DNA from 3 places in the Allorhizobium ampelinum S4 genome. Region 3 is predicted to be linked to each of the others. Evidence: predicted binding sites of a transcription regulator. Region 3 holds the regulator's gene; each other region holds the start of a gene.

Region 1 (8,071 bases), 1.3 Mb from region 3:
CAAAGATCAATCTTGCCCTGCATGTCACGGGCAGACGGGATGATGGCTACCACCTTCTCGATACGCTCGTGACATTTGCCGGACATGGCGACGTGATCACCGTTGAAGCGGCCCGACAGGATGAATTTACCCTGTCGGGGCGCTTCGCAGGCCAGCTTCAGTCGGAGGATCCGGCTGGAAACCTGGTTATTCGGGCGCGGGATCTGTTGCGAACAGCCACTCTGGCCAAGGGCCTGCCTGCCCCGTCCGTTGCCATCTCCTTACAAAAAAATCTGCCAATTGCGTCCGGCATTGGTGGCGGTTCAGCCGATGCCGCAGCCACGCTGAGGGCTTTGCAGCACCTATGGGAAAGCCATCTTGAGCCAGCCGCCTTGGAGGATCTGGCCCTAAAGCTGGGAGCAGATGTGCCGATGTGCCTTGCAAGCACATCCTTGCGCGCCACAGGCATTGGCGAAGACCTGACACCCCTGCCGGCCTTGCCACGCTTTGGCCTCCTGCTCGGCAATCCGTTGCAGGCGGTGTCCACACCAGCGATCTTCAAGGCGATGACCAGGCGCGACAATCCACCGATTGGCCCGCTGCCAACGCTGATGGACCAAGACCCATGGATAGAGACGCTCCGCCGATTGCGTAATGATCTGCAACCCGCCGCCGAAACCTTGTGTCCGCACATTGCCGAGCTTTCCCGGATGATCGAAGCAACCGGCGCGCTTGTCACCCGGATGTCCGGCTCCGGCGCCACCTGTTTTGGCCTTTACCCCACCTATGACGCTGCATTTGCCGCTGAAAAAGCGCTTCTCACGGCGCGGCCGGATTGGTATTTTCAGGCGAGCCAGACCCTATAGCCTGTCGCGTATTTCGGAATTCACCTGACATGCTATAGACTTGTGTTTTCGCATGTCTTTTCCCGAGGCCGCTGCACGCTTTCGGAAAACATGCTGTATCGGAGACCCGACATGCCCGGACTGGACGAAACACGCGCTTTTATTCCCCTCGGCTTCGCCGTTCTGACGGTGTCGGACAGCAGAACATTGACCGACGACCGCTCCGGCGATGTGCTGGTCGAGCGGATCGAGACGGCTGGGCATCAGCTCATCGACCGCGCCATCGTCCCCGACGATGCCGATCGGATCGCCAACCAGGTGCGCGCCTGGAGCCAATCGCAGGATGTCGACGTGATCATCACCACCGGTGGCACCGGATTTACCGGTCGAGATGTGACGCCGGAGGCGGTGGAGCCGCTGTTCGACAAGCGGATGGACGGATTTTCCGCCGTGTTTCACCGGATTTCCTATGATAAAATCGGCACTTCGACCATCCAGTCGCGCGCTACAGCCGGACTTGCCAACGGCACCTTCGTTTTCGTCCTACCCGGCTCTCCCGGTGCCTGCAAGGATGGTTGGGATGGTATTCTTGCGCAACAGTTGGACTATCGTTACCGGCCCTGCAATTTCGTGGAAATCATGCCCCGGCTGGCCGAGCATCTGAAGCGGGCCAAGGCGTAAAACAAAAACACTGGCTGGACCGATATGGGGGCAAGCCGAGCACCAAGACTTAAAGCCCGCAGGCCCTTAACTGGCAATGTTAAGCCCGTGCCTGACGGACAGCCCAAGCTGGCACCATTTCACTGGACAGCGCCCTGCCCCTCAGCCCAGCGACCAGATCAGCGAGCTTCATGCCCGTCTTGACCAGGGATTGAGCTTGGCTCTTTCGCAGCAGAAATCCATGTTCCAACGGCGGACCGCGCCGGATGAAGCGCCGAAAAAACGGACGCTTATGATGCCGTGAAGGTGAAAACCGGGCCGGCGCGCTGTTCAGTGCCACATATTCCGCTACTTCCTCGATCCATCCAGAGGATGGCCGGGCGCCTGGCTCGACCAGGAGCAACCATTCGCCCCTGGCTGCCGCAACCACCTCTCGCAAATCCCAGATCATGTGAAATCGGCAGCCCGCTGCATCGGCCAACCGCGACGTCCCATCGCTGGACCCATGATCCAGAACAACCACGTCACAAATAATACCCTGCACCGCCCCGGCGACAAGGGTGGTCAAGGTTTGCGCCAATTCGCTTTCCTGATCGCGGCATTCGATAATAACAGTCAACATGCGTTACTCATACCGCAATGCATCATGCTTTACCACGGGTGAACCGTGCTTGACTGGAATTTGATCGAGGACAGATCGGCAAGTGGATAGAGCAGGACATGCTGTTTTTTACTTCTCATTGCGACGATTTAATATATTTTTTGGTGTATTTGTGATTTTACACAATCCGGGATTACGTTTTCGAGATTGGTATTTTGTTCTTGCATTGTTCTCATTTTAGCGTTAGATCTGAGCTCATGAAAGGGCCGGTTGGCCCGTCAGGAGTTCCAAATGACCGTACTGTCTGATGTCAGGCAGGCTGCCTTTCAGCCTGCCAATACGGCGGATATTGCCGACGCGCTGCTGGTCGCCTCAGGGCTTCGGGTGGATGGCGCACGCAGGCGCGGACGCGGCGCGGGTCTCAATCCCTCCGGGCGTTTTGAAACGCTGGAGCGGCAGCTGGAAGACGATGGCTGGGCAAGCCTCGAAGACATGCCCCCTTTCCGCACTGAAGTCCAGGTAGAGCGGCCAAAGACGGTGATTACCCGCAATGATTCGCCGGACATTCCCTTCGATCGTTCGGTCAATCCGTATCGCGGCTGTGAGCATGGTTGCATCTATTGTTTTGCCAGGCCGAGCCACAGTTATATGGGCCTGTCTCCAGGGCTTGATTTTGAAGCCCGGTTGTTTGCCAAGCCGGATGCGCCGAAGCTGTTGGAGCGGGAGCTGTCCAAGCCAGGCTACAAGCCTCGCACCATCGCCATCGGCACCAATACCGATCCTTACCAGCCCATCGAGCGGGAATGGCGGATCATGCGGCAATTGCTTGAGGTGCTGAAAGAGGCCAATCATCCGGTTGCCATCGTGACCAAGTCGGCAATGGTGCTACGGGACATCGATATTCTGGCCGATATGGCCGAAAAGGGCCTGGCCAAGGTCGGTATTTCAGTCACCACACTGGACCGCAAACTGGCCCGGACCATGGAGCCCCGCGCCTCGACCCCAAGCCGTCGGCTGGAGGCGATCAAGGCCCTGAGCGAGGCTGGCATCTCGACAAGCGTCTTGGTGTCGCCGGTCATTCCCGCCCTGAATGATCATGAAATTGAGCGTATCCTCGATGCCGCCAAGGCAGCCGGAGCCTCGGAGGCGAGCTATGTCCTGTTGCGCCTGCCGCTGGAGGTCAGCCCGCTGTTTCGTGACTGGCTGCTGCAACATTATCCTGACCGCTATCGCCATGTCATGTCGTTGGTGCGCTCAATGCGCGACGGCAAGGATTACGATGCGGAATTCGGCAAGCGGATGAAAGGCACCGGCCCCTATGCCTGGCAGATCAGCCGCCGTTTCGAGATAGCCACCAAACGTCTCGGCATGGGCCGTCGGAGCATGCAATTGCGCGACGATCTGTTCATCCCGCCTATGGGCAATGGTGTGCAGCTATCGCTGCTGTAACGAACCATTGTTCGGCTTGGCAGCGCGGGCGCAAGAAAGTGAAAGCTTTGGCGTCTCCGCCCCTGGCCTCGGACTATCCATCCAACCCGGCACCACGCACAAAAATTTCAACCTTCTCTTTCCGAGGCCACACCGCCTACCGCAAGGGCGGCCCTCGGAAATGCCGGAAGCGGTTTCCTTGACCGCTTGTCCGGCGCGGCGTCGCGTCTCGGGTAGAAGGATCGACCCCTTTCGATCCATCTGCATCAAGGCGACGCCGAAGCCTTTTACCAACAGCCACTAACAGTGGCTGTTGGTATTCTGCCGTCTTGTCCATTTGAGATAATCTTACTGGCCGCCAAAGCAGGGATGCATGAGGTTCTTCCAACATTGGCAGTTGTCATAGCCTGCCCCTACCTATGCTTGTTACGACCTCGGTCCGATGCAATAATGTCGCCATGGCAGGCATGGCTGTCACAATAAGAAATGCCGCTGTAGCTCTTTATGCCTGTTGCATAATTCTTTCAGCCGATTCTGGTTTCAAGAATTATGCAACAGGCTTGCAAGCCGGGCGGATGATGTGCGAGGTCTGCGGCATGCCAAAACGTTCTCCATCCGACATGCCCGATCTTTTCACCCTGCCCCTGACCGGGCCGGATTTTTCGCTGGAAGAGAGTTTCAAAGCCAAAGGTTGCTGGCCAGTGGCGGGCACGGATGAGGCCGGACGCGGCCCACTGGCCGGGCCGGTGGTGGCCGCAGCGGTCATTCTTGACCCCGACGCCATTCCTGATGGTCTCAACGATTCGAAAAAGCTTACCGCTGCCAAACGCGAGGCGCTTTTTATTCAGATCCTGGCAACGGCAACGGTCTCTATCGCCTCTTCAGGCTCCGATCATATCGACCGGCGGGATATTCGCAAAGCCAGCCTCGACGCCATGCGCCGGGCCGCAGCCGGGCTTTCACTCGCCCCCGCCCATCTGCTTTGCGATGGCCGGGACGTTCCCCCAGGCCTAATCTGCGGAGGCACTGCCGTCATCAAAGGCGATGCAAGATCGCTCTCCATTGCCGCCGCATCGATTGTCGCCAAGGTCATGCGAGACCGGATGATGACGCGCGCCGCCCTGGTCTTCCCCCAATACGGATTTGATGCCCATGCGGGCTACGGCACCAAGGTCCACCAGAAAGCCATCGCCGATCATGGTCCCTGCCCCCTTCACCGGATGAGTTTTAGTCCTCTGCGCCTACAGGATGAACGGTGAAGAAATGGGAATATGTTCGGTACAAATTGCAACAGAGATATTTCCATTTTTCTTTTCGAAAAACGGGTTCGATAGTCGTCTGAGTAACACTGCAAACACCCAGACATAAAAAAGCCGGGCTGAACCCGGCTTTCAATTCATCCTTGATGAACAATCTCAGTTCAGACGGTTTTTCACTTCGCTGACAGACGAATTAAACAGGCCTGACTGCAACTGGGCGTCGACTTTCTGCTTCAACAGGGTCTCTGCAGCCGAGATTGCAAGATCGACAGCAGCCGAGCGAACCGCATTGATGGCGTCGGTTTCGGCCTGCTTGATCTTCTGTTCCGACAGCGCATTGCGGCGCTGAACGAATTCCTCGGTCTTCTGACGGGCTTCTTCCGTCAGGGCGGCTGCTTCGCGCTCGGCGGCGGTAACGATGGCCTGAGCTTCCGCTTCAGCCTGTTTGCGCTTGGCACGATATTCCGCCAACAATTGCTGGGCTTCTTCCCGCAGGCGCTTGGCTTCCGCCAATTCGTCACGGATATTGTCTGCACGTGCATCCAGCGACTTCGCCATCATGCCCGGGACTTTGAGATAGGCAATCAGTGCCAGAAACAGCACCAGGCCAACAAAAGCGAAGAAAGTTGCATCATATTGCATCGGCTCAGCCCCTCTTGCCAGCGGCAACAGCCGATTGCGCATCTGCTACGGTGACATTTGCACCGGTCAGTTGCTCAACGATGGCGGCAACGGTTTCCGTAGCAATCGTGTCAACCTCGGCAAAAGCCTTGGTCTTGATTGCTGCAATGCTGGCTTCCGCAGCAGCAACCTTGCTGGACAGCTCAGCCTCGACAGCAGCGCGGTCGGCGGCAGCCTTGGCCTTGGCGGCTTCCCGCGCGGCAGAGGCTATCTGGTTGCCCTTCGCCTTGGCGGCGATCAATTCTTTTTCATAGGTCTCGACTTCGGCATCCGCTTCCGCCTTCAGGCGGCTGGCCTCGTCGATATCCTTGGCGATCCGGTCGTGACGATTTTCGAGGATACCGCCGACGCGTGGCACGATGACCCGCTGCATCAGAATGTAGAACAGGCCAAAAGTGATGACCAGCCACAACAACTGCGATGGGAAGGTAGAATGGTCGAAGGGCGGAAATACGCCTCGTCCATGTCCGGCTTCCGCGGGAACGCCGGTTTCCGTGTGGGTCTCAGCCGCTGCCGGGACTTCCTCGGCATAGGCGGGGGTAACGAACATACTCGCCTCCAGTATCCTGCTAATACAAAAGATCACGGCCGACATCGAAGGCCGGCCGTGATCCTGAATTGCGCTGAAATCAGACAGCGAACAGGAGCAGGAGGGCTACGAGCAGCGAGAAGATGCCCAGAGCTTCCGTAACGGCGAAGCCGAATACCAGACGGCCGAACTGGCTGTCAGCGGCAGACGGGTTGCGCAGTGCGCCCGACAGGTAGCTGCCGAAAATGTTGCCAAGGCCGAGAGCCGTGCCGGCCATGCCAAAGCAAGCCAGACCTGCGCCGATGAACTTTGCTGCTTCCGCTTCCATGAGAGTACTCCTTTGAAATGGTTATTGCGGCGAATGACTGACGCTTGTTACGCCAATGTCGATATCCTTAGTGCCCACCGGGATGGATTGCGTCGTTCAGGTACATGCAAGTCAGTACCGCGAAGACGTAAGCCTGAAGGAAGGCAACCAGGAACTCCAGACCGGTCAGTGCGACGGTCATAGCGAGAGGAAGGAGCGCGCCACCGACGCCAAGGGCGCCAAGGCTGCCAAGCGAGGCAACGAAGCCCGCAAACACCTTCAATGTGATGTGGCCTGCCAGCATATTGGCAAACAACCGGATCGACAGAGAAATCGGGCGCGACAGAAACGAGATCACCTCGATCGGCACCACGAGTAACAAGAGAGCGCCAGGGACGCCAGAGGGCACGAACAAATTGAGGAAGCCAAGGCCGTGCTTATAGAAACCGTAGACCAACACCGTGCCGATCACAAAAATCGCCAACGCAAAGGTGACGACGATCTGGCTGGTGATGGTGAAGAAATAGGGCATCATGCCGAGAAGGTTCGCGGTCAACACGAACATGAACAGCGAGAACACCATGGGGAAGAATTTCATCCCGTGGCTGCCCGCCCCTTCCCGCAGCATCGACGCCACGAATTCATAGGACATTTCCGCGACCGACTGCGCCCGACCGGGGATCAGGCCGCGATTGGATGTGGCGAAGTAGAGGAAGCCAGCTGCGCAGGCCACCGTCGCCACCATGAACAGCGAGGCGTTGGTGAACGAAAAATCAATGCCGCCAATCTCGATCGGAACAATCTTGTGGATCTGGAACTGATGGGTCGGATCGTTTGACACCTGGTGATCTCTCTCGCTTTTGCCACCCTCAGGCAGCGTTCCTTACCTCGTCCGCCGGATGCAGGCATCCGCCGTGTTATTTCCCTTTGCCGTCCGAGCTGCGATCCGCAGGATGAGGCGAAGCCACCTTTCCCGCCGCACGCAGCACGTTCAGCACACCGGCGCAAAACCCCAGCAACAGAAGGACGATAAGCCCCCAAGGCGAGGTTCCGGCAAAATGATCGATCAGGAAGCCCAGAATGATACCGACGATGATGGCGGAAAGGAATTCGCTGGAGAGCTTCATGGCCTGAGCATAACCTTTTCGGCTTGCCTGTGCCCGCTCGTCCTGTGCGGCCTCTTCCCCCGTCCGCAGATCTTTCGCAGCCAGCTTGGCTCCGAGATGGCTGCGACGCCGTTCCAATTCTCTTTCCTGATCGTCCATGCGCCCTCCCCGTCCGATCCCGGTCCGGCTGCTAAAGCCTTGTCCGAGTATGCAAACAGCTCGGATTTACACATGGTCCGACCGGTTCTGAATTTGGCCGCACCATAATTTTGCGAGCTTTGATAGTCAAGGCATTGCCAAGGGTTGTTTCACGACAAATTAACCGAATAAAATCAGTTTGTTAGCCGAAATTTTGGAATTCCCCACAGAAAGTGGCATGAAAAAGCCGCGTTCCGGGCGGTGAATTCCCGGAATCGGTGCGGCTTTGTGGCGATGCCCGTCGCGCGAAACACCGCCACAAATAACCCTCAGATGATCACATGCGAGCCAAGTTCGACGACACGATTGGCCGGAAGCCGGAAGTAATCCGAGGGGTCGGTTGCCGAATTGGCCAGCGCGATGAACAGCCTGTCCTGCCAGTTTGGCATGCCTGCCTTGGCGTCCGGCACGAGCTTGCGGCGGCCGAGATAGAAGGAGGTGGACATGATGTCGAATTTCAGGCCGCCCTTGCGCAGTT
Region 2 (8,071 bases), 170 kb from region 3:
TGCCTCCACGCGCCGGAAATCACTCTTCAACGGCCCGTATATGGTAGAAGAAACCATCGCGCCCCAGTTTCGCGCAATCTGTGGCCTTTATCCAAACCGAAACAGGAGAACATCCATGACCAATGTCGAACTTCTCCTCAATGCCTTCACCACCCTGTTGGTGACGCTGGACCCGCCGGGCCTGGCACCGCTGTTTCTTGGCCTGACACGCGGCATGACCCGGCAGCAACGCAAACAAGTGGCCTTGCGTGGCGCGGCCATCGCCTTTGGCATCCTGGCGGTCTTTGCTGTTTTCGGCGCCAGCATTCTCGAAGCACTTGGCATCTCCATCGGCGCATTCCGTATCGCAGGCGGATTGATGCTATTTGCCATCGCTTTCGAGATGATCTTCGAAAAACGCCAGGAGCGTAAGGAAAAGACCTCGGAAGACGCGATTACCCGCGATCATATGCACAATATCGCCGTTTTCCCGCTGGCTTTGCCGCTTATCGCTGGCCCTGGCGCCATTTCCGCCACCATTCTGCTGGCTGGCGCCTTGCCCGGCCCGGTAGAGCGCACGGAACTGATCCTGGTCATCGGACTGTGCATTGGTGTCGTACTGCTGGCCCTGGTGATCGCCGACCGCCTCGACCGGTTTTTAGGTGTGACAGGCCGGGCCATCCTAACTCGCCTGCTCGGCGTCATCCTGGCCGCCCTATCCGTTCAATTCGTCGTTGACGGCATCAAATCGGCATTTCACCTTTGATGCCCATGCAATGGCGATGAAGGCATCGCCATTGCAAAACCGAAACCTTCCCAGGCGGTTTAGGACGGACATTTTCTAATAGTTCGCCCGCAATATCCGGTTCCAGATCGTACCGCCCAGAAATCGATTGAACACGACAAAATAGGCGACAACCAAAGCAAACATGATGAAGGCGGGTAAGCCGTTCAACTGAAAACCGTCTGGCGTCAAACCACCGCTCAGATAACCGACGATATAACCCAAGACGAAAAATGAACTGAACAGATCGAGTATGAAAGCAAGAATAATCCGCCATTGAGACGGTCTGCTTTTGGTTTCATCTTCAGGCATAGACCCCTCCGATCACATCAAAAATTTTGCTGATCCTGCCGATCAGAACGGAATATCGTCATCCATATCGCGCGAGAATCCGCCCGACGGCGCACTGGCACCGCGACCGCCGGACGACGCACCGCCGCTGCGGGCCGGGGCCGAGCCGTAGTCGTCGTAGCCACCGCCCCCTCCGCCGAAATCGCTGCCGCCACGGGCAGCACCGCCGCCTGCCCCATCGCCACGACCGCCAAGCATGGTCAGGGTCGAATTGAAGCCCTGGAGGACGATTTCCGTCGAGTAACGGTCATTGCCGTTCTGGTCCTGCCATTTACGGGTCTGAAGCTGGCCCTCGATATAAACAGTTGCGCCCTTCTTCAGATATTGTTCGGCCACCTTGCAGAGACCTTCGTTGAAGATCACCACGCTATGCCATTCAGTCTTTTCTTTGCGCTCGCCGGAATTACGGTCGCGCCAGGATTCGGACGTGGCGATGCGCAGGTTGGCAATCGGCTTACCGTCCTGGGTACGGCGAATTTCCGGGTCAGCTCCCAGATTGCCGATCAATATAACCTTGTTGACGCTTCCAGCCATGATACTCACCTCGCTGCCACCATGGGGCGGCTTACAAATCCAATCAATTTTAACCTTATCCTATCCCTGTCGATTAAGGGCAGGCAGATCACCTGTAATCCACAGCGAAGAATCTAAACCAAAAAATGTTCTTTCTTTGTTCTAATAAATTTGTATGATGCAGTCAACTCTATCGGAATCCAACGCAGAATCGACGTACCCGTCTCGACAGGACGGCAGCAGTGACTAAATAAGGAGCGGCATTCCTGCCTGCGGCTCTCTCCCAAACCGAGTTTTGTTATGAGCGAATTGAAGACGATTTCCATCCGTGGTGCGCGCGAGCACAATCTCAAGGGCATCGACCTTGACCTGCCGCGCAACAGCCTGATCGTGATGACCGGCCTTTCCGGCTCGGGAAAGTCGTCGCTGGCCTTCGATACGATCTATGCCGAGGGCCAGCGCCGCTACGTCGAAAGCTTGTCGGCCTATGCCCGGCAATTCCTGGAGATGATGCAGAAGCCCGATGTGGACCTGATCGAAGGCCTGTCGCCTGCAATCTCCATCGAGCAAAAGACCACCTCGCGCAATCCGCGCTCGACGGTCGGCACTGTCACCGAAATCTACGACTACATGCGCCTGCTGTTTGCCCGCGTTGGCGTGCCCTATTCGCCAGCCACCGGCCTGCCGATCGAGAGCCAGACCGTTAGCCAGATGGTTGATCGCGTCCTGGCCTTTGAGGAAGGGACCCGACTTTATATTCTTGCGCCACTGATCCGGGGCCGCAAGGGCGAGTATAAGAAAGAACTCGCCGAGCTGATGAAGAAGGGCTTCCAGCGCGTCAAGATCGATGGCCAATTCTACGAAATTGCCGAGGCGCCAACACTCGACAAGAAATACAAGCATGATATCGACATTGTCGTTGACCGCGTCGTGGTACGGGCCGACATGGCCTCGCGGCTGGCCGACAGCCTGGAAACCTGCCTTCGCCTTGCCGACGGGTTGGCGGTCGCCGAATTTGCCGACAAGCCGCTGCCGGCCAATGAAACCTCGGCTGGCGGTTCCGCCAACAAGTCGTTGAACGAGACCCATGAGCGGGTGCTGTTTTCGGAAAAATTCGCCTGCCCCGTCTCCGGCTTTACCATTCCGGAAATCGAGCCCCGGCTTTTCTCCTTCAACAATCCGTTTGGCGCCTGCCCGACCTGCGACGGCCTGGGTTTCCAGCAGAAGATAGATGAAGCGCTGATCATTCCCGAGGCAGACAAGCGGTTGAAGGACGGCGCGATTGCCCCTTGGGCAAAATCCAGCTCTCCCTATTACGATCAGACCCTTGAAGGTCTTGGCAAGGCTTTCGGCTTCAAGCTGACCAGCAAATGGTCGGATCTGAGCGCCGAGGCACAGAAATCCATCTTGCACGGCACGGAAGAAAAGATCGAGTTTCACTACGCCGATGGCGCGCGCTCCTATAGCGCGACGAAGACCTTCGAGGGCATCGTCCCAAACCTTGAGCGGCGCTGGAAGGAAACCGATAGTGCCTGGGCGCGAGAAGAAATCGAGCGCTACATGTCCGCCGCGCCCTGCCCGGCCTGCAAGGGTTTCAGGCTGAAGCCGGAAGCGCTGGCGGTGAAAATCAACGGCCTGCATATCGGCCAGGTAACGGAAATGTCGATCCGGGTTGCCGGTGGCTGGTTCGAGACCCTGCCTGGTCTGCTGACCGACAAGCAGAATGAAATTGCCGTTCGTATTCTCAAGGAAATCCGCGAACGCTTGAGCTTCCTCAACGATGTCGGGCTGGACTATCTCAGCCTGTCGCGCAATTCCGGCACTCTGTCTGGCGGTGAAAGCCAGCGCATCCGGCTTGCCTCGCAGATCGGCTCAGGCCTGACCGGCGTGCTTTATGTGCTGGATGAGCCATCGATTGGCCTGCACCAGCGCGATAATGCCCGCCTTCTCGATACGCTGAAGCATCTGCGCGATATCGGTAATACGGTGATCGTCGTCGAGCATGATGAGGATGCCATTCTGGCCGCCGATTATGTGGTCGATATCGGTCCTGCGGCAGGCATTCATGGCGGCCAGGTGATTGCCAAGGGCAGTCCGCAGGATATCATGGCCAACAGCAAATCGCTGACCGGCAAGTATCTGACCGGCGAGCTTGGCGTTAAAGTGCCGCCGGCGCGGCGCAAGCCGAAAAAAGGTCAGCAGATCAAGGTGATCGGCGCACGGGGCAACAATCTGAAGAATGTCACGGCGGCCATTCCACTTGGTGTGTTTACCGCCGTTACTGGCGTTTCCGGTGGCGGAAAATCGACCTTCCTGATCGAGACATTATATAAGGCCGCAGCACGACGGGTGATGGGCGCGCGCGAGAACCCCGCCGATCACGACCGGATCGATGGTTTCGAATTCATCGATAAGGTGATCGATATTGACCAGTCGCCGATTGGTCGCACGCCGCGCTCCAATCCCGCCACCTATACCGGCGCATTTACGCCAATCCGAGACTGGTTTTCTGGACTTCCAGAGGCCAAGGCGCGCGGTTATCAGCCCGGCCGCTTTTCCTTCAACGTCAAGGGCGGACGTTGTGAAGCCTGCCAGGGCGATGGCGTCATCAAGATTGAAATGCACTTCCTGCCGGATGTCTATGTCACTTGCGACGTCTGCCACGGCAAGCGCTATAATCGCGAAACGCTTGATGTGACCTTTAAGACAAAGTCGATTGCTGACGTCCTGGACATGACGGTCGAGGAAGGTGTGGAATTCTTCTCGGCTGTGCCTGCGGTGCGCGACAAGCTTCAAGCGCTGTTCGATGTCGGCCTCGGCTACATCAAGGTAGGGCAACAGGCCAATACGCTGTCGGGCGGCGAAGCCCAGCGAATCAAGCTTGCCAAGGAGCTATCAAAGAAATCGACGGGCCGCACCCTGTATATTCTAGACGAGCCGACCACCGGCCTGCATTTCCATGACGTTGCCAAACTCTTGGAAATGCTTCAGGAACTGGTCGATCAGGGCAACTCCGTCGTGGTCATCGAGCACAATCTCGAGGTCATCAAGACAGCCGATCACATCATCGATTTCGGCCCCGAAGGTGGCGATGGCGGCGGCCAGATCGTTGCCCAAGGCACGCCGGAAGAGATCGTCAAAGTAGAGGCTTCCTATACCGGCCACTTCCTCAGGGAGTTGCTGGAGCGCCGTCCGATGAAGAAGCCGCAAGCCGCAGAATAGCGATCAACAAGGAGTGGGCAGATGACCGCAGGCACAATCCGCACCGGCATCGGCGGCTGGACTTTCGAGCCATGGGAAGGCACGTTCTATCCTGAAAGGCTTCCGAAGAAACGGCAGTTGGAACATGCCAGCCGCCAGCTCACGGCTATTGAGGTCAACGGTACCTATTATTCCAGCCAGAAGCCGGAAACCTTTGCCAAATGGGCCTCTGACGTGCCTGACGATTTCATCTTTTCGCTGAAAGCCAGTCGTTATTGCACCAATCGCAAGATATTGGCGGAGGCCGGTCCGTCTATTGAGAAGTTCCTGAGCCAGGGTATCGCGGAGCTGGGGAACCATCTTGGCCCTATTCTCTGGCAATTCATGGCAACGAAAAAGTTCGAACCTGAGGATTTCGAGGGGTTTCTGTCGCTCCTGCCGAAAACCCTTGATGGTTTGACGCTGCGGCATGTGGTCGAGCCACGCCATCCCTCGTTCCAGACACCTGATTTCATCACCATGCTGGAGCGTCATGGTGTGGCCGCAGTCTGTGCTGATCACCACGATTATCCGATGTTTGCCGATGTCACCGCGGATTTCGTCTATGCCCGGCTGCAAAAGGGAACGGGTGAGGTCAAGACCTGCTATCCTGAAACCCAGGTGAAGGACTGGGCAAAGCGGTTTTCCGCCTATGCCGAAGGCGGGGTGCCGCAGGATTTGCCGCTGATCGCGCCGCAACGGATAGTGGATAAAAAACCACGCGATGTCTTTGCGTTTTTCATCACGGGCGGCAAGGTCAATGCGCCGAATGGCGCGCAATTGCTTCAGAAAGCGCTATCGAACTGAAGGTCTGATGATGACGACACCCATCGGCGAGCCTTCTGACACGATCCATATCGGTCCAGCTACAACGCGGCATTTTTGCAATTTGCGAAATGTGGAATTGGCCTCGTTCGAAACCCTTCGGGCTGCTGGGGCCGTAACAGGCGACCCTGCTGCAAGCAGCGACGAGGAATTGCAAGTGTATCTCGATGCCGGTCTGCTTCTGGCGGCTTTCGATGGAACGGAGAGTTCGGTCGGATATGCTGGGGGCTATATCAGCGAGGGATGGCTGCACATAGGAGAAGTGGATGTTCATCCTGAATGGCAGCGACAAGGAATTGGGCGGCGGCTCATAAACGCTCTGCTCACTGAAGGACGGACCAGACATCTCGTGGGTGCGATGCTGACGACGGACCGTTTCGCGCCTTTCAACGCGCCCTTTTATTCTTCTCTTGGGTTTCAAGCCATTGAGGGGGACGCCTGTCCCGTCCGGCTGAAAGAGATTCTTGCCGCAGAAGCGGTAAAAGGCCTCAATCCACTTCGCCGCGTCGCCATGGTTCTGGTGTTTTAGCCTTGGCGAAAGGGTTTCACAGCCGCAGCCAGATCCTCTGCTGTCAATCCCTCGCCGAGCCTTGCGCCCGTTTCAGCATGCAGCCAGACACCTGCTGCCGCAGCCTCAAAGGCCGGAACGCCTTGCGCTAGTAGTCCGCCGATGATCCCGGCCAACACATCGCCGGAACCGGCTGTGGCAAGCCACGGCGGCGCATTTTCGTTGATCAGCGCCCGGCCATCGGGAGCGGCAATCACTGTGTCTGCACCTTTGTAGACCACCGCCGCATTGGCTTTTCTGGCGGCAGCCTGGGCCTTTTCAACTTTGCCCAACGTCTTCTCACCGGCAATATCGGCAAACAGGCGAGCAAACTCGCCCTCATGCGGCGTCAGAACCAAGCGGGTTTCATTGCCGGAAAATGCGTCGAAAAGCTCGTCTGGTTGATCCCTAAAAGAAGAAATACCGTCGGCATCGAGAATCAGCCTGCGTTTGGACAGCGAAAGGGTGAATTCCCGCGCCTTTTCGCCAATCCCAAATCCGGGTCCGAGCACGAAGGCGCTCATCCGCTGGTCAGTCAGATAGTCCTCAAGGTCATCAAGATCATTGATGGCCTTCACCATCACGGCAGTGGTCTGCGCGGCATTGACAAGAACGGCACTGGCCGGTGAGGCCAGTGTCACCAGCCCGGCCCCGGCCTTCAATCCTGCCATAGCGGACAGCCGCGCGGCACCTGTCGCGCTGCTGCGCCCGGAAAACACCGTAAGATGGCCGCGGGTGAATTTATGGCTAGCGCCGGAGATCCTTGGCAGGAGATGCGCCCATAAATCGGGATGATTGACAGCAACGTCTCCTCGATGTTGTTCAATGGTGCGACAAGGGATGCCGATATCGTAGATCTCCACCGTGCCGCAGAGCGAACGTCCAGGTAGCAGCACATGTCCCGGCTTTCTTGCCATGAATGTCACCGTATGGGCTGCCTGAAACGCCACCGGGCGGGGCTGGCCCGTGCGGCCGTCTATACCGGAGGGCAGATCGACCGCGACAACGGCGATACCGACCCGATTGACCCGCTCGATCAGTTCTGTCACCGGCAAAGGCAAGTACCGCGCGAGGCCTGCTCCGAACAAAGCGTCTACCACCAGATCCCCCTGCTGAGGATCATAGAGAGCTAGGGGTTCGGCCTTGCCCTGGTAGTCGGCAAAAGCCAGAGCGGCATCTCCATTCAACTTTTCCGGCTCGCCCAGGTAAAAGACCTGCACCAAAACCCCGGATTGACGCAGCGCTTCAGCCGCAACATAGCCGTCACCGCCATTGTTTCCCGGCCCACACAGCACCGCCACCCTCAGCGCCTGGGGGAAAAGCCGGAGTGCCGCTGCCGCCACGGCAGAACCGGCCTTGCGCATCAGGCCATAACTATCGATGCCCGAGTTGGCCGCATCAAGGTCCACCAGCGCCATGGAAGAGGGAGAAATCAGGTGATGAAAAGATGTTTGCATCATGCAAATATCAAATCGAAAGCCGAACCAAACGGCAATGGCGTTGAGGAAATTAATATTGGATATTTATTGTGCATATGCCTATCGAACTAGCATGAATTTATGCAAAAAATCTGCACAATCCATAAAATCAGCAAAAAATTCAATCTGACTAATTCTCACAAAAAATAGGCACTTAGCTCTGGTGTTTTGCCCGGGTTTAGGCAAAACTGTTTCGGCAATGCGGGTGATTTTCTGTTTTTTTCGCAATTCGCGGACCAAATTGGCACGGTAAGTGCATCAACGCAGGGCAAACAGGTGTTACCTGCATCAATGAGGGAAGCGGAGAGAAATTTTCTCATGAAAAAGATCGAAGCGATCATAAAGCCTTTCAAG
Region 3 (8,071 bases):
CCGCCAAACGAGTTCCCGATCATGACCCGTTCGATTTCTCCGCTCCTGCCCATCGTATACGCCCGCGAAGTGGCTGCGGCCAAGACGCGCAATGCGCCTATTGTCGCGCTGGAATCCACCATTATCACCCATGGCATGCCCTATCCGAAAAATGTCGAGATGGCGCAAAGCGTGGAGGCAATCATTCGCGACGGTGGTGCGGTCCCGGCGACCATCGCCGTGATTGAAGGCGTTTTGCATATCGGGCTGGAAGAAGATCAGTTGCAAAAACTGGCGCAAATGACTGATGTCCTGAAGGTCTCTCGTGCCGATCTCGCCTACGCCATTGCCGAACGCCGCACCGGCGCTACCACGGTAGCCGCGACGATGATCGCTGCCGCCCGCGCCAATATCTCGGTTTTTGCCACCGGCGGCATCGGCGGCGTGCATCGTGGCGCAGAAGAAAGCTTTGACATTTCAGCGGACCTGGAAGAACTGGCCCGCACCCCTGTCATCGTCGTCTGCGCCGGAGCAAAAGCTATTCTTGATATTCCCAAGACATTGGAAGTCCTGGAAACCCGTGGCGTACCTGTCGTGACTTACGACAGCGACGAATTTCCAGCCTTCTGGTCGCGGGAATCGGGCTTGAAAAGCCCACTTAAACTGGAAAGCCCCGCAGCAATTGCCAATTTCCAGAAGGTACGCGACCAATTGGGCATTGATGGCGGCATGTTGATCGCCAATCCCGTGCCGGAAGCAGAGGAAATCGCGCGCGAGGAGATGGAAATCTATATTGGCCGGGCGCTGGCCGCGGCTGAACGCGAGGAAATCACTGGCAAAGCCGTCACGCCTTTCCTGCTCGACGCAATCTATCACCTCACCGACGGCCGCAGCCTGACCACCAATATCGCGTTGGTGGAAAACAACGCGCGTCTTGCCGCGGAAATTGCCGTCGCGATGCTGTAAGCCACTGATATCAAAATGGATCGGGGGTGATAATGTCCCCGATCAGACACTGCGGCAGATTATTGTTGTCGATTTATCGTTGGCCATCCGCACTGAAACAACTTGCTACCAACTTTCATTCCGCAATTTCACGTCTTCGATAGTATCGATTTTCTCTATCTTTCTGCCCATTCCCAACCGACAGTCGTCAGGACAATAAAGCAAAGGCTTTCTGTTTCTATAGGAGCCTCTCAGCCTCCCGTATTTAAAGGATGCTTCTCGTTCGTCTCCTCTTCAACGCCGTCTCTCGCCGCGTCATCGAAGGAAATTTGCAAGAAGGACTTGCGGAACACAACTGGAACAGATAGCGTATGTTCTGTATTTGTTTCATAATTCAAAGGGTAGGTCCCAATGCTGACTCGCAAGCAACAGGAACTTTTGCTGTTTATACACGAGCGCATGAAGGAGTCTGGGGTGCCGCCCTCCTTCGATGAGATGAAGGATGCCCTGGACCTCGCCTCAAAATCCGGCATTCACCGGCTGATCACCGCTTTGGAAGAGCGCGGTTTCATCCGTCGCTTGCCAAACCGTGCACGAGCGCTGGAAGTTATCAAGCTGCCAGAGGCCATGACCTCCAGCATACCGCCCCGACGTACAGGATTTTCGCCATCCGTCATTGAAGGCAGCCGAGGCAAGTTGCAGGCAGTTCCATCCGCTCCGGCCAAACAGGTCGAGGAAGTACGCAATTCCTCATCCATACCTGTCATGGGCCGTATCGCGGCAGGCGTGCCGATCTCCGCTATCCAGAACAACACCCATGACATTTCCGTGCCGATGGAAATGCTGGGCAGCGGCGAACATTACGCCCTTGAGGTCAAAGGCGATTCGATGATCGAAGCTGGCATTCTCGATGGCGACACGGTGATCATCCGCAACGCCACCACCGCCAATCCGGGCGATATCGTCGTTGCTCTGGTAGACGATGAGGAAGCCACGTTGAAACGCTTCCGCCGCCGTGGGGCGTCCATCGCGCTGGAAGCTGCCAATCCGGCCTATGAGACCCGGATTTTCGGACCGGACCGGGTAAAAATCCAGGGCAAGCTTGTCGGTCTTATTCGTCGCTATCACTAAGCTCACTGACATCTCCAGCGCCTGACTGGACGTCGTCGCTGGCAGCAGATGGAACATTGGCGTGGGCCGTACCATTCGGTCGATCATAGCGATTGCTGCGCCAGTCGAAATAACGATGGCGGGTCCAGGGCCGATACTGATTTTGAAATGCCGTAACGATATGCAGCGTTCGGGTGGCGGGATCACCAAGCGTGATCTCCATTGCACCGAACCGTCGCAGATCGTTACGGGTCAGGACTTTCGGGGGACGTGACAGCATCGGTCCAGCGTTAGCGGCCTTCTCGGTTTGCAAGAAGGCGAGAGGTTCGCCCGCTTCTATTAGGGACGGGGAATTCTGGTCTGAGTTTGAGGCGCCGCCCTTCACTTGGCTATCTGTGGGCACTGCAACACCCTTCCCCGGTACCGTCGTTACACTGGCTGCAGAAATGTCTCCCGCTTGCGTTCGGCTGATCGTTTGGGAGCGAACGGACGGGCTGCTGTTGTCAGATGGCAGCATGTCACCATCGGCCATGATCCGTTCAATTTCAACGTCCGCCCCAGTCGCGTCTTCCGCAGGCTCCCGGGTAACGGTGGTTTCGTTTTTTTCTGAGGGAATAGTGGATGCTATCGGCGCCTTACATTCGGCATCACGGCCGGCCTCAGTCGAAACGATCAGGTCGGACAGGGCGCAAGCGGCCTGGTTGTAGTCGCGGTTCTGCACCAGGCTGACGGTCCAACCATTGCTGAGCCTCGCGAGGCAAAAGGCATCGGTGCGGCAATGGAAAAGATCAGGTTTTTTATCGGCCTTCTCCTTTGCCGTCGTCATCTCCGCCATCGCCTGTTGCGGCTCTACTGGCTCTCTTCCCTTGACTTTTTGGCCCCCCGTCTTTGTTTTTCCGGCCCGCGTTGTTTCCCGCGCCTTGTCCTCGCCTTTCCCCGCGCCCTGTTGGCCTGTCTCGATCTCAACAGCTGCCAGCTTGGGCAATATTTCAGGCGCAATCGGATCGGCAATGTCGAGCACTGAGCGCCATTGGTTGAAAATGAAACTCGGCGGACGCTTCTTGTTGGTGGCGATGGTCAAGAGATGGCGGTCGTCGGTCCGAAAGAGAGCGAACAGTTGGCCATCTTCGGATATGGCGAGATCGGGCAGTGGCGGATCGGTTTTTATCGCCTCATAGCCAAACGCCGTCAGCATCATCGCCACGCCAATCAGCCGCAGCCGCGTCTTCATCAGGGTCAGTATCAGCAGGCCGGTTGCCGAGACCGGCAGAAACCACCACTCGAACCGGCCGAAGGTGAAGCCATTACCCCAGCTCGCGACCTTGCTGGCAATCATCAATACGCCCTCAAGGCCAAGCCCCATCAACTGGATCGGCCATTGGTCCAGACCGAACGGCATGAGCAGCACGCCGATCATCGCCGCTGGCATGACAAGCATCGACATAAGGGGAGCCGCCAGGAGATTTGCCTCCAACCCATGCAATCCGACCCGGTGGAAATGCGCCGCTGAAAACATCGCTGTGGAAAAACCGCCAAGTGCAGAGGTCATCAGAATGCCGCTGACCAGCGTCATCAACGGCTTCAGCACTGTCAGCGCCGGGATCGCCGGCAGGATGGGAGGCATTCTTGGGCGTTGGCGCCAAAGGTCGAATCCGGCGATCAGGGCAAAGGTGGCTGCAAAGGACATTTGCAGGCTCGGTCCCATGACCTGGGACGGCGAGAGGAGAATCACAAGGATAGCCGCCAGCGCGGCATTGCGCAGGCTGAGCACAGGTCGGTCGAAGAAAGCCGCCGACAGCATGATAACCATCATCAGATACGCGCGCTGGGCGGCAATGTCGTAGCCGGAAATGAGAAAATAGCCGGTCGTGGTGGCTATCGCCCCTGCTGCGGCAGTCTTCTTGATCGAGCGGGCCTCCGCCATGCCAGGGACAAGGCTCAAGAGGCGCCGGATCCCCACGAAGAACAGCCCACCGGCCAGTGCCATATGCAGACCGGAAATCGAGATGATATGGGCAAGGCCGGAAACGCGAAGATCGTTATTGGCCTCCTCCGAAAGGCCGCGCCGCTCGCCGGTCACAATCGCCACGGCAAACGCGCCCGCATCGCCCGGCACGATGGCCCTGATACGATCAGAAATGCCATTGCGCAATTCCTGTGTCGTTTCATCCAGCTTGATTCCGGCACGCTCCCAAAAATCCGGTGGCGCTATCTCTGGTCCCGGCAGAAATGGCTTGGGTGGCTGGTAAAAATAGCCGATCGCGCCGGTGCCCGCAAAATAGGAGGCAAAGGCAAAATCGTTTAAGCCCGGCAAAGCCGGTCCGGACGGCGGGGAGAGCCGCGCCCTGCCCTCAATCCAGTCGCCGGGGTTGAAGGGAACATGCTTGCCGCGGGCCAGAAGCGCGACCTGCTGTGGCATACGCTTAAGACTAGGGTAGCGCGTTTGATGCAGTGCAATCACATATCTTTGATTGCCGTCCGCATTTGGTTCTACCGAAACCACTTTGCCGCGCACCACGGTCGTCACTGCACTGTCTATGATGATCGTGTCCAGACGCGCGGTTTGCACATCGGCTAGCAACATGCCAGCAAGACCGAGAGTTGCAATGCCGCAGACGGTGGCCAGGACAGGATGACGGTAACGGACCCGCAGCCAGACCACTCCGGCTGCACAAAAAGTCAGGAAGATCGGCAGACGGGGAAGGTCCTGCGGACGGGTAAACCACCAGATCGCACCGAGACCAAGCAGAACGGGTAAAAACAGAAATGTCCGACCATAGGCAAGCTCCTGCAGAGCATCCCGGTGGAGAGCACGCAGAAGGCGCTGCCAGCGGGAGACCAGCAGCGGCGATGCGCTGAAGTGGCCCTCGAAATCAGGGGCTTCCGCCTCGTCCTCCGGGTCTATGTGCGGACGCCGTAGAACCTCGTCAAACAGGGTTTTGGAAGAGCGACTATCCCATGGCAAGCCGCGCGCCGGACGCGCTTCTTTTTGCCTGATCAGTTCCCATTCCGCCGTATCCGGCATCGATCCTGCCGTCGCCCCGGTGCCCTGCAATGCCACACGCCTTCAAATCGCTGAAAACGAGCGGCGAGGCCCCTGAAAATTGCTTTTGTGATAATTCGGCAACAAAACTTACCTTGCCGCTAACGGCAGACTATCAATCAAAAGCTGTAGGAGAAAGGGGGTGTAAACCAAGAAAAGCAGTTCTGGCAATAACGCATGCCTGCAATGCAAGTGCCGATTTATTGCAATGCACACTTTGTCCTTTGGATAGCTTGGCATTAACCTCTGGATCATATAGCTAATTGCAACGCTTAACCTGGGACGAGGCGAAAGCTGCGTCTCCCGCCTATATCCGGAGGATCACCATGACGGAACAAAGCGCAAACTTGAAGATTGAGGACAAGGCCGTCGATCTTGACGTGCGAAGCGGCACGATCGGCCCCGATGTTATCGACATCGGCGCTCTTTATAAGCATACCGGCAAGTTTACCTATGATCCCGGATTTACCTCCACGGCATCATGCGAATCGAAAATCACCTATATCGATGGCGACGAAGGCGTGCTGCTGCACCGCGGCTACCCCATCGAACAGCTGGCTGAAAAAGGCGACTTCCTGGAAGTCTGCTACCTGCTGCTCTACGGCGAACTGCCGACAGTCGCTCAGAAAAAGGACTTCGATCACCGCGTCACGCATCACACCATGGTGCATGAGCAGATGTCGAAATTCTTCTCAGGCTACCGTCGCGACGCCCATCCGATGGCGGTCATGGTCGGTACTGTCGGCGCTCTGTCGGCTTTCTATCACGACTCGACCGACATCACCGATCCGCACCAGCGCATGGTTGCCAGCCTGCGGATGATCGCCAAGATGCCGACCATCGCCGCCATGGCTTATAAGTATCACATCGGCCAGCCCTTCGTTTATCCCAAGAACGATCTGGATTACGCCGCCAACTTCCTCAACATGTGCTTTGCCGTGCCTTGCGAGGAATACAAGGTCAACCCGGTTCTGGCCCGCGCCATGGACCGGATCTTCATCCTGCATGCCGATCATGAGCAGAACGCCTCCACCTCCACGGTGCGCCTGGCTGGCTCGTCGGGTGCCAATCCGTTTGCCTGCATCGCGGCTGGCATCGCCTGCCTCTGGGGTCCTGCCCATGGCGGCGCCAACGAAGCGGCCCTGAACATGCTGCGCGAAATCGGCACGGTTGACCGGATTCCGGAATATATCGCCCGCGCCAAGGACAAGAACGATCCGTTCCGCCTGATGGGCTTCGGTCACCGGGTCTATAAGAACTACGATCCGCGCGCCAAGATCATGCAGAAGACCATGTATGAAGTGCTGGAAGCCACCGGCAATGCCGGCGATCCACTGATGCAGGTCGCGCTCGAGCTGGAAAAGATCGCCTTGAGCGATGAATATTTCATCGAGAAGAAGCTCTATCCGAATGTCGATTTCTATTCCGGCATTACGCTTCGCGCCCTTGGATTCCCGACGGAAATGTTCACCGTTCTGTTCGCGCTCGCCCGCACCGTCGGCTGGATTGCTCAGTGGAACGAGATGATCGAGGATCCGCAGCAGCGCATCGGTCGTCCGCGCCAGCTGTACACCGGCGCACCCAAGCGCGACTACCTGCCCGTCGCCAAGCGCTGATCGGCAATACCCTGTCTTATGCAAAGCCCGGCGATCAATTCGCCGGGCTTTTTCGTGGGCCTGCCTGCCAATGACAGGTTTCATGCCACGGCATTGGGGTTTTCCATCAAGAAAGCCTTCAATTTGTTCAGGGATTGCTTTAAGCAACGGCGACTGCTTCGCATCCGGCGAAGAATATTGATGAGGTTTTCGTTCCGATGCTCGTGATCCTGAGAAAAGCTGCCGGCACCTGGGTGGCAAAAGGGCTTCTTCTTTTGCTTGTCGCGTCCTTCGCGATTTGGGGCATTTCCAGCTCGATCATGAGCGACACGTCGGACAAGGTCATCAAGGTCGGCAGCCAGAGCGTCAATTCCAACGAATTCCGCCTCGCCTATCAGCGGCAGATCTCCGATCTCAGCCGCCGTTTCGGCACACAATTGACAAGCGAGCAGGCCCGTTCGCTTGGCATCGAATCGCAGGTCTACCAACAGTTAGTCGCGGGTGCAGCCCTCGATCAGTTGGCCTCGGACATGAATCTCGGCCTTTCCCAGGACCGCCTGGCGCAGTTGATCGGTGACGATCCGGCCTTCAAGAACACCAATGGCCAGTTCGACCGGCAATTATTCACCTCACGGCTGCGCAATTCCGGCATTCGTGAGCAGGATTATATCACCGAGCGCTCAAAGGTCGCGGTTCGCAGCCAGATCGTCGATGCGACGGCGGAAGGATTCGTGCCTCCGAAAGTGCTGATCGATGCGTTGAAACTCTATCGCCAGGAAAGCCGCAGCATTGACTACCTGCTGCTGACCACTGCCAATATCGACCCGATCAAGGCACCGGACGAAACGGTCCTTAAAACCTGGTTCAACACGATGAAATCGCGCTACCGCGCGCCGGAATATCGCAGCTTTTCCTATGTAAAACTGGAGCCTGCCGATATCGCCGATCCGAAAGCCGTGACCGACGAGCAGGTGAAGCAGGAATACGACGCCAACCTCAAGAAATTCGAAGTGGCCGGCACCCGGACGCTGGAGCAATTGACCTTCCCGACCAAGGAACTGGCCGAAACCGCGGCTCAGTCGCTGAAGAATGGCAAGACCTTCGATCAGTTGGTGGCCGACCAGGGCAAGACGGCGACAGATGTGCTGCTGGGTGATTTCACCCGGGCAGATATTCCCGATCAGAAACTGGCCGATGCCGCATTCGCCGTCGCCAAAGACAGCGATACAACACCTGTCGTTGAAGGCGCCTTCGGCCCGGTTATTCTGCGGGTCAGCAACATCAAGCCAAGCCACACGAAGACGCTGGACGAAGTCAAGGATCAGATTCGCGCTGATCTTGCTGCCAATGCCGCGGCCCAGCAGATCAATGACGTGCATGACCGGTTTGAGGATATGCG

What was found. Region 3 encodes LexA, which represses DNA repair genes until DNA is damaged. Its sites were predicted from a motif close to TGTTCNNNNTGTGTTCNG; they were not measured.
Region 1: AVI_RS03740 (PA0069 family radical SAM protein) is a predicted target of LexA. The motif match lies at 2,302-2,319, and genes of this name have one in related genera.
Region 2: uvrA (excinuclease ABC subunit UvrA) is a predicted target of LexA. The motif match lies at 1,775-1,792, and genes of this name have one in related genera.

What each region holds. Positions count from the first base shown of each region.
Region 1 is NC_011989.1:783,053-791,123, reverse strand. It holds gene AVI_RS03755 (4-(cytidine 5'-diphospho)-2-C-methyl-D-erythritol kinase) at 1-845, shown strand, start outside; gene moaB (molybdenum cofactor biosynthesis protein B) at 957-1,505, shown strand; gene AVI_RS03745 (glycosyltransferase family 2 protein) at 1,585-2,106, opposite strand; gene AVI_RS03740 (PA0069 family radical SAM protein) at 2,377-3,534, shown strand; gene AVI_RS03735 (ribonuclease HII) at 4,110-4,772, shown strand; gene AVI_RS03730 (F0F1 ATP synthase subunit B) at 4,929-5,414, opposite strand; gene AVI_RS03725 (F0F1 ATP synthase subunit B) at 5,419-6,003, opposite strand; gene AVI_RS03720 (F0F1 ATP synthase subunit C) at 6,083-6,310, opposite strand; gene AVI_RS03715 (F0F1 ATP synthase subunit A) at 6,378-7,130, opposite strand; gene AVI_RS03710 (AtpZ/AtpI family protein) at 7,207-7,554, opposite strand; gene AVI_RS03705 (potassium transporter Kup) at 7,863-8,071, opposite strand, start outside.
Region 2 is NC_011989.1:1,945,829-1,953,899, reverse strand. It holds gene AVI_RS09345 (MarC family protein) at 116-745, shown strand; gene AVI_RS09340 (hypothetical protein) at 821-1,075, opposite strand; gene AVI_RS09335 (single-stranded DNA-binding protein) at 1,118-1,648, opposite strand; gene uvrA (excinuclease ABC subunit UvrA) at 1,928-4,849, shown strand; gene AVI_RS09325 (DUF72 domain-containing protein) at 4,871-5,674, shown strand; gene AVI_RS31945 (GNAT family N-acetyltransferase) at 5,592-6,221, shown strand; gene AVI_RS09315 (bifunctional ADP-dependent NAD(P)H-hydrate dehydratase/NAD(P)H-hydrate epimerase) at 6,218-7,699, opposite strand; gene AVI_RS09310 (P-II family nitrogen regulator) at 8,036-8,071, shown strand, end outside.
Region 3 is NC_011989.1:2,112,216-2,120,286, forward strand. It holds gene AVI_RS10065 (carbohydrate kinase family protein) at 1-25, shown strand, start outside; gene AVI_RS10070 (pseudouridine-5'-phosphate glycosidase) at 22-945, shown strand; gene lexA (transcriptional repressor LexA) at 1,336-2,055, shown strand; gene AVI_RS10080 (ComEC/Rec2 family competence protein) at 2,036-5,095, opposite strand; gene gltA (citrate synthase) at 5,404-6,693, shown strand; gene AVI_RS10090 (peptidylprolyl isomerase) at 6,891-8,071, shown strand, end outside.